DNA from 2 places in the Paenibacillus haidiansis genome. Region 1 is predicted to be linked to the other one. Evidence: riboswitches for the same ligand, from Rfam matches in the RefSeq annotation. Region 1 holds a riboswitch; the other holds the start of a gene.

What was found. Region 1 has a riboswitch for S-adenosylmethionine ahead of V3851_RS22045 (methionine ABC transporter ATP-binding protein). Riboswitches for the same ligand answer to the same signal wherever they lie in the genome.
Region 2: it holds a riboswitch for S-adenosylmethionine, as region 1 does, so the genes downstream of both, metA (homoserine O-acetyltransferase MetA) here and V3851_RS22045 (methionine ABC transporter ATP-binding protein) in region 1, are expected to answer to the same signal.

The regions. Positions count from the first base shown of each region.
Region 1 is NZ_JAZHPZ010000015.1:84,743-91,278, reverse strand. Features, by position in the region: gene V3851_RS22060 (SDR family oxidoreductase) at 1-319, opposite strand, end outside; gene V3851_RS22055 (MetQ/NlpA family ABC transporter substrate-binding protein) at 488-1,354, opposite strand; gene V3851_RS22050 (methionine ABC transporter permease) at 1,422-2,090, opposite strand; gene V3851_RS22045 (methionine ABC transporter ATP-binding protein) at 2,090-3,115, opposite strand; SAM riboswitch class I at 3,225-3,375, opposite strand; gene V3851_RS22040 (Cthe_2314 family HEPN domain-containing protein) at 3,490-4,206, opposite strand; gene V3851_RS22035 (COX15/CtaA family protein) at 4,351-5,316, opposite strand; gene V3851_RS22030 (thioredoxin family protein) at 5,484-5,846, opposite strand; gene V3851_RS22025 (DUF2515 family protein) at 5,987-6,536, shown strand, end outside.
Region 2 is NZ_JAZHPZ010000006.1:62,550-69,085, forward strand. Features, by position in the region: gene V3851_RS13745 (trans-sulfuration enzyme family protein) at 1-152, opposite strand, end outside; gene V3851_RS13750 (PLP-dependent transferase) at 149-1,333, opposite strand; gene metA (homoserine O-acetyltransferase MetA) at 1,360-2,295, opposite strand; SAM riboswitch class I at 2,416-2,545, opposite strand; gene corA (magnesium/cobalt transporter CorA) at 2,979-3,914, shown strand; gene V3851_RS13765 (HRDC domain-containing protein) at 3,993-5,003, opposite strand; gene V3851_RS13770 (DUF3055 domain-containing protein) at 5,230-5,532, shown strand; gene modB (molybdate ABC transporter permease subunit) at 5,529-6,197, opposite strand; gene modA (molybdate ABC transporter substrate-binding protein) at 6,204-6,536, opposite strand, start outside.

The DNA of each region.
Region 1 (6,536 bases):
TATCCTGCCGGCTGTAGTCGGCGAACAAACGGCGTTCCCGGATAAACGGCCCGGCATTGTTCACCAGGATATCGATGCTTCCCAAACGGCGGTCTACCTGTTCCGCCAAAGCCTCGATTTCCTCAATGCGCGAAATATCGGCGCGAACGGCGATGCACCGCACCCCCATCCCTTCAATCTCCGATTGAAGGGCGTACGCTTCCGATTCGCTATGTACGTAATTCAGAGCGATATGACAGCCTTGCTCCGCAAGCGTCAGCGCGGTTCTCTTGCCCAATCCTTTCGCGCTGCCCGTAATCAGGGCGACTTTTCCCGTCAACGTCCTTCTCCTCCTTACAATGTGCCTTCTATCCAAGTATAAAAGATTTAGAGCTTTCCCACAAACCATAAGGCACTCGCCGAACCGAACGGGAGGGCACAAAAAACCCGCTGCCTTTAAGGCAGCGGGTTTCCAAAAAGAAGGACAATATTACTTGAAGCCTGCTTCTTAAAATACCGGTACGAGTGCGCCGTTATACGTATCGTTGATAAAGGTTCTGACTTCGTCGGAAGTTAATGCTTTGGCCAGCTTTTGGATCGCATCGGAATCTTTGTTGTCCGGACGGGCGACCAAAATGTTGGTGTACGGCGAATCCTTATCCTCGATGAACAGTGCGTCCTTCGTCGGATTGAGATCGGCTTCGAGCGCATAGTTCGTATTGATCAAAGCCAGGTCCACTTCCTCCAATTGGCGCGGCAGCATGGCGGCGTCAACTTCGATGATTTCCAGGTTTTTCGGATTTTCGGTAATATCGCTCTTCGTTGCCGTGATACCGGCATCTTCCTTCAACTTGATCAGACCTTGCTTCTCAAGCAGCAGCAGCGCGCGTCCGCCGTTGGTCGGATCGTTCGGGATGGCCACTTTTGCGCCGTCCTGAATTTCGTCGACCGATTTCAGCTTCTTGGAGTAGGCGCCGAACGGCTCCACATGAACGCCTACAACCGGAACGAGGTCGAAGTTGTTTTGGGCGTTTTGCTCGTCAAGATAAGGCTGATGCTGGAAATAGTTTGCGTCGAGCTGTTTTTCATACAGCTGTACGTTCGGCTGCACATAATCGGTAAACTCTCTTACTTCGAGCTCTACGCCCTGTTCTTTCAGCGTAGGGGCAATAAACTTCAGGATATCGGCATGCGGCACCGTCGCGCCGACGACCAGCTTAACCGGTTCGGATGACGTTTCCGTGTTCGCGGCGTTGTTCCCGGCGGCCGGCGTATTGTCCGCGGCGGTGTTGCCGTTCTTCGCATTGTTGTTTCCGCAAGCGGCCAGGACCAGAACCAAAGCCAGCGTCAACAACGAGAATGTCCATTTTTTCATAACAGTATGACCTCCCAATAATTTTTTGAATAAGGATCGTGTAACTTAACTCTATATTTGTAGTTCCTTATTTCCGCGTAAAATAAATGACCAGCCGGTCTCCCAGCATTTGCAGCACCTGCACCAGAATGACCATGAAAATCACGGAGATGATCATGACTTCACTCTCGTAACGGTAATAACCGTAACGAATGGCCAGGTCGCCAAGCCCGCCGCCGCCGACCATCCCCGACATCGCGGTATAGGAAACGAGCGTTACCGCGGTAATCGTCATGCCCGCGATCAGGCCGGGCAGCGATTCCGGCAGCAGCACCTTGCGGATGACTTGGAAGGTCGTCGCCCCCATCGCGTGGGAAGCTTCGATGACGCCGCGGTCAACCTCGCGCAGCGCCGTCTCGACGAGCCGGGCGAAGAACGGAGCGGCCGCGATGACGAGCGGCGGAATCGTCCCTTCCACACCGGAGGACACGCCCATAATCGCCCGGGTAAGCGGGATGAGCGCCACGATCAGAATGATAAACGGCACGGAGCGGATAATGTTGACGATCAGGGACAATACCCGGTAGATCCAGCTCAGCACCGGTGAATTGGAGCGGGAAAAGATATATAACAGCACGCCAAGCGGCAGTCCGATTACGAATGTGAACAGGGTGGCATAGCCCATCATTTGCAGCGTGTCCACGGAAGCCGTGCCCATCTCGGACCAATCGATTTTGGAAAAATCCAAGCCTTCCATTACCCGATCACCTCCACATCAAGATCCCGCTCCCGCAGCAGCGCAAGCGTGCGTTCTACCTTGTCGTCGTCGCCCTCGAAAGAAACGGTAAGTTTGCCGTACGGCACATCCTTGATCGTCGAGATCGTCCCTTGCAATATCGCAAAGTTGACGCCCGTTTCGCGGACTACCTGGGACAGCACCGATTCATAAGTCTTGGCGCCCAGGAACGTGATCTTCACCAGCTTCGACCATTCCGGACGGGGGACCGATCCGGCCAATTTCAAGCTTTCCTCTCCGGTCGACCCCGCAGTATCGCGGTTGATAAACTCCCGGGTAACGAAGTGCTTCGGCTTCAGAAACACCTCGGTAACCGGCCCCTCTTCGACGATGCCGCCCTCGTGAATGACCGCCACCCGGTCGCAAATGCTTTGAATGACGTGCATCTCATGCGTGATCAGCAAAATCGTCAAGTTGAATTTCCGGTTGATATCGAGCAGCAGCTTGAGAATCGAATCCGTCGTCTGCGGGTCCAGCGCGGACGTCGCCTCGTCGCAGAGCAGCACATCCGGATCGCTGGCGAGCGCCCGGGCGATGCCGACCCGCTGCTTCTGCCCGCCGGACAATTGGGCGGGGTATTTGCCGCGATGCTCCTCCAGGCCGACCAAGGCCAGAAGCTCGGTTACTTTCTTTTGAATCTCCCCCTTCGGCGTCCCGATCAGGGTCAAGGGAAAAGCCACATTATCGTAAACCGTTGCCGACGCCAGCAAATTAAAATGCTGAAAAATCATCCCGATCTTGCGGCGCCGCTGCTGCAGCTCCCGCTTGCCGAGCTTCGTCATTTCGATCCCGCCGACCCAAACCTCGCCCTCGGTGGGGCGCTCCAGCAAATTGATACATCGGATCAAGGTGCTTTTGCCCGCGCCGGAATGACCGATGACGCCGAAGATTTCACCCTTGTTCACCGTCAGGTTCAGTCCTGATAACGCGGTGGTCGACTTCTTTTTGCCGCCGTATATTTTCGTTATCTGTTTGAGTTCAATCAAACGAGTTAGCCTCCTGTTTTTCTAGAAATAAAAATAAAATCTATCTACCATCTAAAAACAATAAAGAGCCCCGCAGATCCGAGGGCTCTCTTTACGTAAAGACAATGCCTTCTCATCTGCCAAAACCGGATGTGTTTGTGTCCAAAGCACCATCAGGTCTTGAAGGAATTAGCACCGTGACATTCGCCCCGGCTTGTACCGGAATTCGAATCGGTTGCTGGGCTTCATCGGGCCTTTCCCTCCGCCTCTCTCGATAAGAAAATATGAAATTTATGATGAACGTCAATTGCTAGCTGTAAACTATTTTTGAGTATAAGATCTTTGCGGGTTTTTGTCAAAGGAAAAATATATTTAATTCCGATCGGAAATATATTCTATTTCATCGCGACCTTTTTCCAGCGCTGGTTCGTGTATACGAACACCGTTTTCAGCGTTTCGCAGACCATCGTATAACCCCGTTCCAGATCAAGCAGATGCTGATCCAGATCCTCCAGCTCGATCTTCCCCTGCAAAGTCTGGTGCCGCTGCCACAGATCATCCTTCATCTCCGAATTCATATAATGGATCTCCGTGTTTCTGCGCCGGCGCAATATATCCAGCGATTCCTTGTACTTCTCCTTGATCGATACGAGCCGGTCTCCCAGCTCCTTATGTACATTCATATAGCGGAATTGGCGAAGCACCGTAAAGTAGGAGAAATGCGCCTTCACCTTCGACGTGTTGAGCTCGTACAGCTCGTTCAGCACCGTCCCCAGTTTATCCAGGATGGAAAACACGCGAATAAACCCGTCCTTGTAAAAAAACACGTACCGGGCATAATCCTCCCGCTCCGCCGGGTCCATATCTTCCACGGAATCGTGAACGACTTTCCGGCGAAAAAATGCCGACGCATGCAGGCATTGCTCCAATTCGTCGAGCGAAGAGATCAGACCGAGCGTCCAGATCTCCAGCTTCCGGAAATCGTGGGTCGGGTCCTGATGAAGCTCCGTCTCCTTACGCAGCAGCTTTGTCGTCATCACCATGGCGTCGATCGTTTCTCTAAGCAAGCCTTCATTTTGTCTCGGCGGTTCGCCAAGCAAGCTTCGCAGCATCAACATTTCCCTCCGCTTTTTCGCACGAACAGGGCCAGACGGTCTATTCGCGGATAACCTTATCTTATAACACTTCCCGATTCGCTCCGGTCTCATTCCCGGGTTCCGCTACCTGTCCTTGCGGTCGGCTCCGCTAATAAGGCTTCAGGAAGCTTGCCGATTACGGCCATTCTCCACGTCGCCTCCGGTACTTCTGCTCAGTTGCCAAGTTCTCACGCTCATGTAGCAAAGCACTCCGAACAGAGCGGCCAATACAATGATGTGGGCGAGAGAAGTAAACAAGTATACCTCGTAATTGTTCAGTGTAAACACAATGCCGGCACCGGTCAATACCTGCACGATGACCAAAATCGTCGCCGCCACGCCGAGCATGCGGATTTCCCGGTTCCCGGGGTGCTTTCTGTAGGCAAAATGGCCGACGGCGGCCACCATGATCAACAGCAGCGCCGCCGCGACCCTGTGCACGAATGCGATCCCTACGCCGCCCGACAGCTCGGGAACCAGTTCCCCGTTGCACAGCGGCCAGCCCGTGCAGCCCCCGGCGGAATCCGTATGGCTCACATACGCCCCGAGATAAACGACAATATACGTATAGGCCGCCGCAAACCAGGTCAGGTTGCGGAAGCTCTTGGAGACATAATATCGCGGAAGCGGCGGCACCTGCTTCTCTCTCGCTTCTTCCTCGCGGATGCCGAGCACGAGCATTACCGAGCTGGCGAACGCGATGAGGGAGAAGCCGAAATGCAGCGCCATTACGGCCGCGGAGGTTGGGTAGATCACCGCCATCGCGCCCATGAAAGCCTGAACGATCACAAATACAAGCGCGAGGAAAGAGTAAAACTGCAAGTCCCGGCGCTGTTTACGGTACATCCAAAAGGCTACGAACGCAGCGAGCGAAAGCAATCCCGCCGCTCCGCTGACCGCACGGTGCGAGTACTCGATCATTGAGGCCACCGTATGGGCGGGGACAAATTTTCCGTTGCACAGCGGCCATTCGCTGCCGCAGCCGAGTCCCGATTCGGTTTTCGTTACGACGCTGCCGCCTAATGTAGCCAGAAACATCACAAGGCAGGAAAAATAGCTGAGCCATTTTAATTGCTTCGTATTCAAGGTTTCTCACCCGCTATATCAGAGTATAGACCATATTTCATTATACCTGATCGGATAAGGGAAGGATAGAGAAACTGTTAAAGAATGTTCATTAATGCAAAACATCGCCGCCTGCTTTGCCAGGGGCGATGTGATTTTTTTCGTTTTATTTTCGGATGAGCAATAATTTAATCTCTTTTTTCCGGGGTATCATGCAGGGTATGGTATACATCGAGCGCCTTGTTCAGGAAATCCTCGATTTCTTCCCGCGTTTTGCGGAGCTTGTTGACGAAACGCACGAGTTCCCGGCCGTCCGCATAAGCGACGAAGCTAGGAATACCCAGGATGTTCTGCTCCTGGCTAACATCGCCGACCTTGTCCACGTCCACTTCGATCAAAGTGAGGCGGTCCGCATATTTCTGCTCGACCTCCGGCATGAACGGATCGATATACTTGCAATCCCCGCACCAGTCCGCTTTAAAAACCGCGACCACAAGGCTGCTGGATTGAATGCTCACATTGAATTCGGCTTCGTTTTGCACTTGTTTCATCGGATTCAGTCCTTTCCGGTTTCAATTTTGCCTTCCCCTTAAGTCAACCAAATGCCGGAGTGGAAGTCAAATAAATGGTCATACTTGTAATAAAAGAAGCGGAATTAGTAAAGGTTTCAAATAAGAAAGCGAGGTTGCTCATGAAACAACAACTCCCCCATGACCCGGACCCCCAGGGACAGGCCCCGGGCCTAAAAGATATACTCCGCCGCCTGCCTTCCGTCATCGGGGAAGCCGTCAAGGGCAAGGCCGCCGATATCGCCGATTCCAGCAAGCTGCGTGAGGATCGCGTCCCCCTGGACTGGAATGAGGCTTCGGCCCGTACGGTGGCCGCGGAAATCGAAGACCTGCTGCGGCGGGGTCCGGCGGCGAGAGCGCTGCTCGAGGGAAGCTGGAGCGAGCAGGACCTCGCCCTTGCCGAAGAAATCGCGCTTGCGACCAGCCGGGCCGGGAGCAGCAATATTACCCGCACCGAGGCTTATCTCGCTTGCTACCAGGCCTACCCGGAGCTGCAATGGGCCTTCCTGGCCCATATGGTGTCCCGGAACGCGGGCTGGAACATGACGGACCTCAGGGGCAGGCTCGCGGATTTGCTGGACGAGAACGATAAGCGGTCCTTTTACCGGTTCCTTGAACGCAGCAACGCGCTGATCTTTCAGGATGCGTATCCGCAGCTGATGCTGTACATGA
Region 2 (6,536 bases), on a different contig from region 1:
TCAAACTCCGGCGGATTGAAAATATCGTGATGATGAAATGTCGAAGCCTGATAGATCGGCGCGCTGGACGCTCCGGTCGCGGGGTCCAGTTCGCCGCCGAAATGAATCAGCTTGGTGTCGAATTGATGGTTGCCGCCGTTGCCCTTGCTCATTTCGCCTCTCCTCCTTCGACTTCAAGCCGCGCCGCCTCCAGCGCCTGGCCCAAATCCGCGATCAAATCGTCCGGATGCTCGATGCCGACCGAGAAGCGAAGCAGCCGATCATCAACCCCAATGGCTTCGCGGATGTCCGCCGGAATATCGGCATGTGTCTGCACGGCCGGATACGTCATCAGCGATTCCACGCCGCCCAGACTTTCGGCGAAAGCGATCAGCCGCAAATGCCGCAGCACCGGCTCAACGTACCGGGCGTCGGTAACTTTAAAGGAAAAGATCCCGGTGTTTCCGCTTGCCTGCTTCTTTTGGATTTCATGACCCGGATGGTCCGGCAGACCCGGATGGAACACCTCGGCGATTTGCGGATGCGAGAGCAAATATTCGGCAACGGCAAGCGCGTTGCTCTCATGCCGCTCCATCCGCAGTGCCAGAGTCTTCATGCCGCGCATAAGCTGATAGGAGTCGGAGGGGCTCAGCACCGCGCCGATCGAATTGTGCAGGAACCCGATCTCGCGGGACAATTCTTCCCCTTTGGTCACGATCAGGCCGGCCAGGACATCGTTGTGTCCGCCCAGATATTTCGATGCGCTGTGGACGACGATATCCGCGCCGAGTTCCAACGGACGCTGAAAATAAGGAGTCAGCAGCGTGTTGTCAACGACGGTGATCAACCCGTGCCGCTTGGCCCAGATGCTTACCGCTTCAAGATCGGTAATCATCATCAGCGGATTGGTCGGCGTTTCGATGAAGACCGCCTTCGTATTGACTTTACGCACCTGCTCCAGACTGTCCAGGTCATTCGTATCCACATAGGAAGCGGAAATTCCGAATCTGGACAAAATTTTCTCAAGCAGGCGGTAGGTCCCGCCGTACAAATCGAGCGATACGATGAGATGATCTCCCTGCGAGAACAGGCTGAATACCGTTTGCAGCGCAGCCATGCCGGAGCTGCACGCAAAGCCGGCATCCCCGCATTCAAGCCGGGCGGACGCCTCTTCAAGCACAGTCCGCGTCGGACTCTTGGTGCGGGCATAATCGAATCCGGTGCTCTGTCCGAGCCGCGGATGTCTAAACGCGGTCGCCTGGAAAATCGGGTAGTTTACGGCCCCCGTCACCGGCTCTTCAACCGAACCGATTTGCGCCAGTATGCTTTCCAAATGCCATTTCTTGTCTGCCACTACTTTCCCCTCCACATTTTTCGACTCTAGATTTGATAAATAAATTCGGCCATCTCGTCTATATCATAGGGTGTTTCTTGGTACACATAGTAATTCAGCCAATTGGAGAATAATAAGTTTGCATGCGATCTCCAGGTCGAAGCCGGGGTTTTGGTAGGATCGTCGTTCGGATAGTAATGGACCGGCAGGTCGATCTCAAGGCCTTTGGCGATATCGCGGTCATACTCCCATTTCAGGGAGCAAGGATCGTATTCCGAGTGACCGGTGACGAATATTTGCTTGCCGTCGCGCGACGCGACGAGATAAATGCCCGCTTCCTCCGACTCGGCCAAAATTTCCAGTTCGGGATTTCGTTCGATATCCTCTCTGGCCACATCCGTATGCCGGGAATGGGGAACTTGAAAGACATCGTCAAATCCTTGCAACAGCTTGACGTGCGGGTTGTTCACCACATGCGAGAACACGCCGAAGCATTTTTTGGAGAGCGGGATTTTGCGGACGCCATAGTGATAGTAAAGCCCCGCTTGGGAGGCCCAACAGATGTGCATCGTCGAGGTGACGTAGCTTTTGCTCCACTCGAAGATCTCCTTCAATTCTTCCCAATAATTGACCTCTTCGAATTCCAGCTGCTCGACCGGGGCGCCCGTCACGATCATGCCGTCGAAGCGGCGGCTCTTAATCTCGTCGAAGGTTTTATAGAACGTCTCCAAATGCTCTGCGGAAGTATTTTTGGAGGTATGGGACCGCGGGCGAAGCAGGACGATTTCCACCTGCAGCGGCGTATTGGCCAATAAGCGCAAAATTTGCGACTCCGTCGTTTCCTTGGTCGGCATCAGGTTCAGAATCGCGATTCTGAGCGGACGAATATCCTGGTGGTATGCCCGACTCTCATCCATGACGAAAATATTTTCGCCCGCAAGCACTTCTTTCGCCGGCAAATGATCCGGTACTTTAATCGGCATCAGGTTCACTCCTTTATTGACAATTGTGCTTTCGATTTTCATCCTGCTGAAAGCGGACATAAACAAGAAAAAGACCTTACTCACTTTAGAGAAAGGTCATCATTTATCCTGAATGCGCCTCTCTCATCTCTCAGAGGCCGTGAGCATACGGGTATGCCGCTCAACAGCTCTGCAAGAATTAGCACCGTGCGACGTATCGCCGGTTGCCGGGTATCATCGGGCTAGTCCCTCCACCTGCTCTTGATAAGAAAATCGACTTGATATTCAATTGTGTTGATTCAAATTTTAATTTGCTGTTTTCATTATACATGAAATTACTAAATTAACAAGCCGCCCTGCCCTTTTTGTCCCCAACTTTTTGGCTTGAAACTTTTGATGCCCCGGCGTTATACTAGACAAGTGTTTTAAGGCTTGTTTAATCATAAACCGATGGCAAAGAGGTGAATCCGCGAATGGAAGGCGACCCGAGTCCGCAGTCTGCCGTTTTGAAGCAACAACCGCATAGGAAACCGATCAGCAGGCGCCTTCGCGAGCAACGCGGGCACTTTCTTTTCCCGGTGTTTTCATAAACGCCTTTTTCTGCGTTCTCCAGGCCCTCCCGATCCTTTTCCTTATGCCAAGTCAAAAGAACCGACAACAGCATATCCGGCTGCTGGTTCGGCCGGAAAGGGAGAGTGAATCGTATGAAAATCCGTCATGTGGTCTCCGGCGTATTTACGCCGGTGGAAGATGTGGAGCTGGCAACTACGCCGCCGGAGGAAGGCTTTTATTGGATCGATGCCGGCGTCGATGATCTGGAGGAGCTGCAGCCGCTGTTCTCGCTGCACGATCTCGCGGTGGAGGACTGCCTCACCGAAGAAGAGCAGCGTCCAAAGATCGAAACGTACGAAAATCATTACTTTATTGTGGTCAACAGCATCCGCTATGACGATGAGGAAATATTCTTGCGGGCGCTGAATATTTTCTTGGGCCGGCATTATATCATTACGGTGACCAAACAAAAGATCAACGAGCTTCGGGCCGTCAAGCCGATCCTCTGGGAACAGGAGGTCAACGAGCCCGACCGGTTCCTTTATTATCTCATCGACCTGGTGGTCGACAATTATTTCATCGTCGGCGACCGGATCGAAGCGAAGATCGAGAAGCTCGAAGAGGATATTCTTATCCATACGAAGCGTTCGCATCTGAACGAAATTATCGGACTGCGAAGCGAAATTCTGTGGCTCAAAAAAGTGCTGGGTCCGCAAAAGGAAGTCATCAATGTATTAAATAAAAAGGATCTGCGCTTGATCGACGATCAACTGCAAAAATATTTCAGCGATATTTATGAGAACGCCGTGAAAATCTCGGAAAACTTCGATACGTTCCGCGAGCTGATCGGGAACTTGCGCGAAGCCTACCAAGCGGCCATCGCCAACCGGGCGAATGAAATCATGCGCGTGTTTACGGCGATTACGACGATTTTTATTCCGCTTACTCTAATCACCGGAATCTACGGTATGAATTTCGATAATATGCCCGAGCTGCATTGGAAATACAGTTATTATGTCGTCATCGGCATCATGATCGCGCTTGGCGCCGTGATGTATTATATATTCCGCAAACGCGACTGGATTTGAACACGGCAGCGCCGGTTACTCCGCAGCCCGTTAGTTAGGGCTTGAGGGCAGCCGGCGCTTTTGTCCGCTCTCTAGCAGTTATACCGCTTTCGGCGTGTTCTCCTTGTGGCGTCGGTACGAAATGCGCAGCAGACGGAGCTTCTCATAGAGCTGGTCCAATCCGCCCCGTTCGATTCTTTCCTGGTCATATACCCGCTGCAGCACCGGCTTCAGGAAGCTGTCGCCAAGCTCTTCGAATGCCTGCCATACCGCCTGCTGCTCGTCATCCGGCATTTCCGCGAGCTCCAAGCGGATCAAGGACTCCGTGACGTATCCTTCTTTTTCCAATACTTCCAGCCATTCGACCGCCTCCCGGCGTTCCAGCCCCGTCCGTTCGCAGAGCCCCTCCAGATTCAGCCCCTGGGCCAGCGCCTCTAGTATCTGGCGGCGCAGGCTGAATTTCACCATTTCCTGGCGCAGCTTCGCTTCTTTCTGTTTATACATCCAGGAGCGGAACACCTCCTCGTCGATTTCCCGCTCCACCCAATCCAGTGGGAACGGGCCCGGGCGTTCACCGCCGGGGCTTTGCGTCATTTCAAGCAGCTCGGCGCCGAATTCGCCGGCTTTCGCTTCCCCGAAGCCCGGAAGCTGCAGCAGCTCCTCGACCGATTGCGGCCGGAACACGCTGACCAGCCGCAGCAGCCGGTTGCTGGCAATCAGGTACGGGGCTTTGCGGGCGGAGGCCGCTTTCTTCCGGCGCCAGACGCAAAGCTCGTTATACAGAGCTTCATTCTCATGCAGCTCGCTGTAGCAAATCAGCTTCTGCGCCCCCATCCCTCGTCTTTGCAGTTCCTCCCGCTCGTCCCATATCCCTTCAACGACCGGGCGGTAGCCTTCGCTTAGTTTGACGACCAGGCGGTGTCGGTAGACATGCAGCATCTCCGACCAAGAGCAGCCCTCATACCAGATCGTTTCGCGCTCTCCTTCCCCGTCGTTTTCGTTCCAGCCCATGCGCCAAACGCCGTCCTCTTCGCCGATCCAGACCTGGGCGCTTCCGCATATCGCGCCGCTTTCCTTCCGCTCCAGGCTGTTCAAAAAAACCATCCGCATTAATTTCCCCTCCTTGAACGCTTTCAGTTACGACTGTTACAATCCAAAGAAAGACGCAAAAAAGCACCCCTCTTGAACATATCAAGAGAGGTGCTTCCCCTAGTCGTATACTGTTATTCCTAATCATACCATTTTTCCCGCGGCTGTCAATCATTATCCGATTCCCCGCGCTTTCCGTTTTCGGCTATAATGACAGAAGACGACAAGTATCCAAGGAGGCCTTTATATGACCGAACGCAATCATGAGCTAGACTTTTTGTCCGACAGCACGGAGAGTACTTCGACCCGATTCGTCACCTTTATCGGAGGTTCCCTCAAACGTTTCGATTTGGCGGTGACCACCACCAACCGTTTTTACGGGAAAAAGCTCGTGACCGATCTGCAATCCGGCCGAACGGCCATATTGGGTACCGACGATCTTGAGGAAGAAGGCTATCTGGAATCCGTATTCAACCTGAACGAAGAGGAAAGCGGCGAGCTTCGCACCTTTTTGATTCAGGTCGTCGGGGATGCCTACTTCACCGATTAGAGCTCGCGTTCGGTGCGCGGACCGAAGACAGCGAGCAGCAGGAAAGACATCAGGATCATTAGGCCGGCCCAAGCCCAGGCGGACGAAGTCTCGCCGGATTCCACCGCCATATAAATCGCCGTAGGCAGCGTCTGGGTTCGCCCGGGAATATTGCCGGCGATCATTAATGTGGCGCCGAATTCGCCGAGCGCCCGCGTAAAGGCGAGCACGAACGCGGTCATCAGGGTGCGCTGGGCAAGCGGTATCGCGATCCACCACAATACCTTCCACTCGGAAGCGCCCATCGACCTGGCGGCCGACAGCAAGTCCTTGTCGATGGACAGAAATCCCGCCTTGGCCGATTGATACGCCAGCGGAAAAGCGACGACGGCCGCGGACAACACGGCGGCTCCCCAGCTGAATACAATCGGCATCCCGGCCAGGGCTTCAAACAGCTTGCCGATCGGACTGCGGCGGCCAAACGCCACCAGCAGCAGGAAGCCTACCACCGTTGGGGGCAAAACCATGGGCAGCATAAATATCGTCTCCACAATCGTTTTGCCCCAAAATTTCTTACCGGACATGAGCCAGGCGATATAACCCGCAATCAGGAAAGCGATAATGCCCGCCAGCAGCGATACTTTCAAGGATAGACCGACAGGCGACCAAAAATCGCTCCGTTCCATGGCGCCTTACTCGGTAACGGTAAATCCGTGATTCACGAACACATCGCGAGCTTCGGCGGTTTGCAAATACTGCAGAAACTCGGCGGTTTCGTCGGAATGTTTGGTGGCTGCCACAATCCCTGCGGGATAAATGATCGGAGAGTGGCTCGCCTCATCGACCACAAGCGCCGTTTTCACTTTATCCGAAAGCTTCGCATCGCTCTCGTAGACAAATCCGGCGTCGGCGTTTCCGGACTCTACATAAGTCAGCACCTGGGTCACATCCTTAGCCAGCACCATTTTCGGCTGGAGAACATCCCATAATTGCTCGTTCTCGAGCGATTCCTTCGTATAGGTACC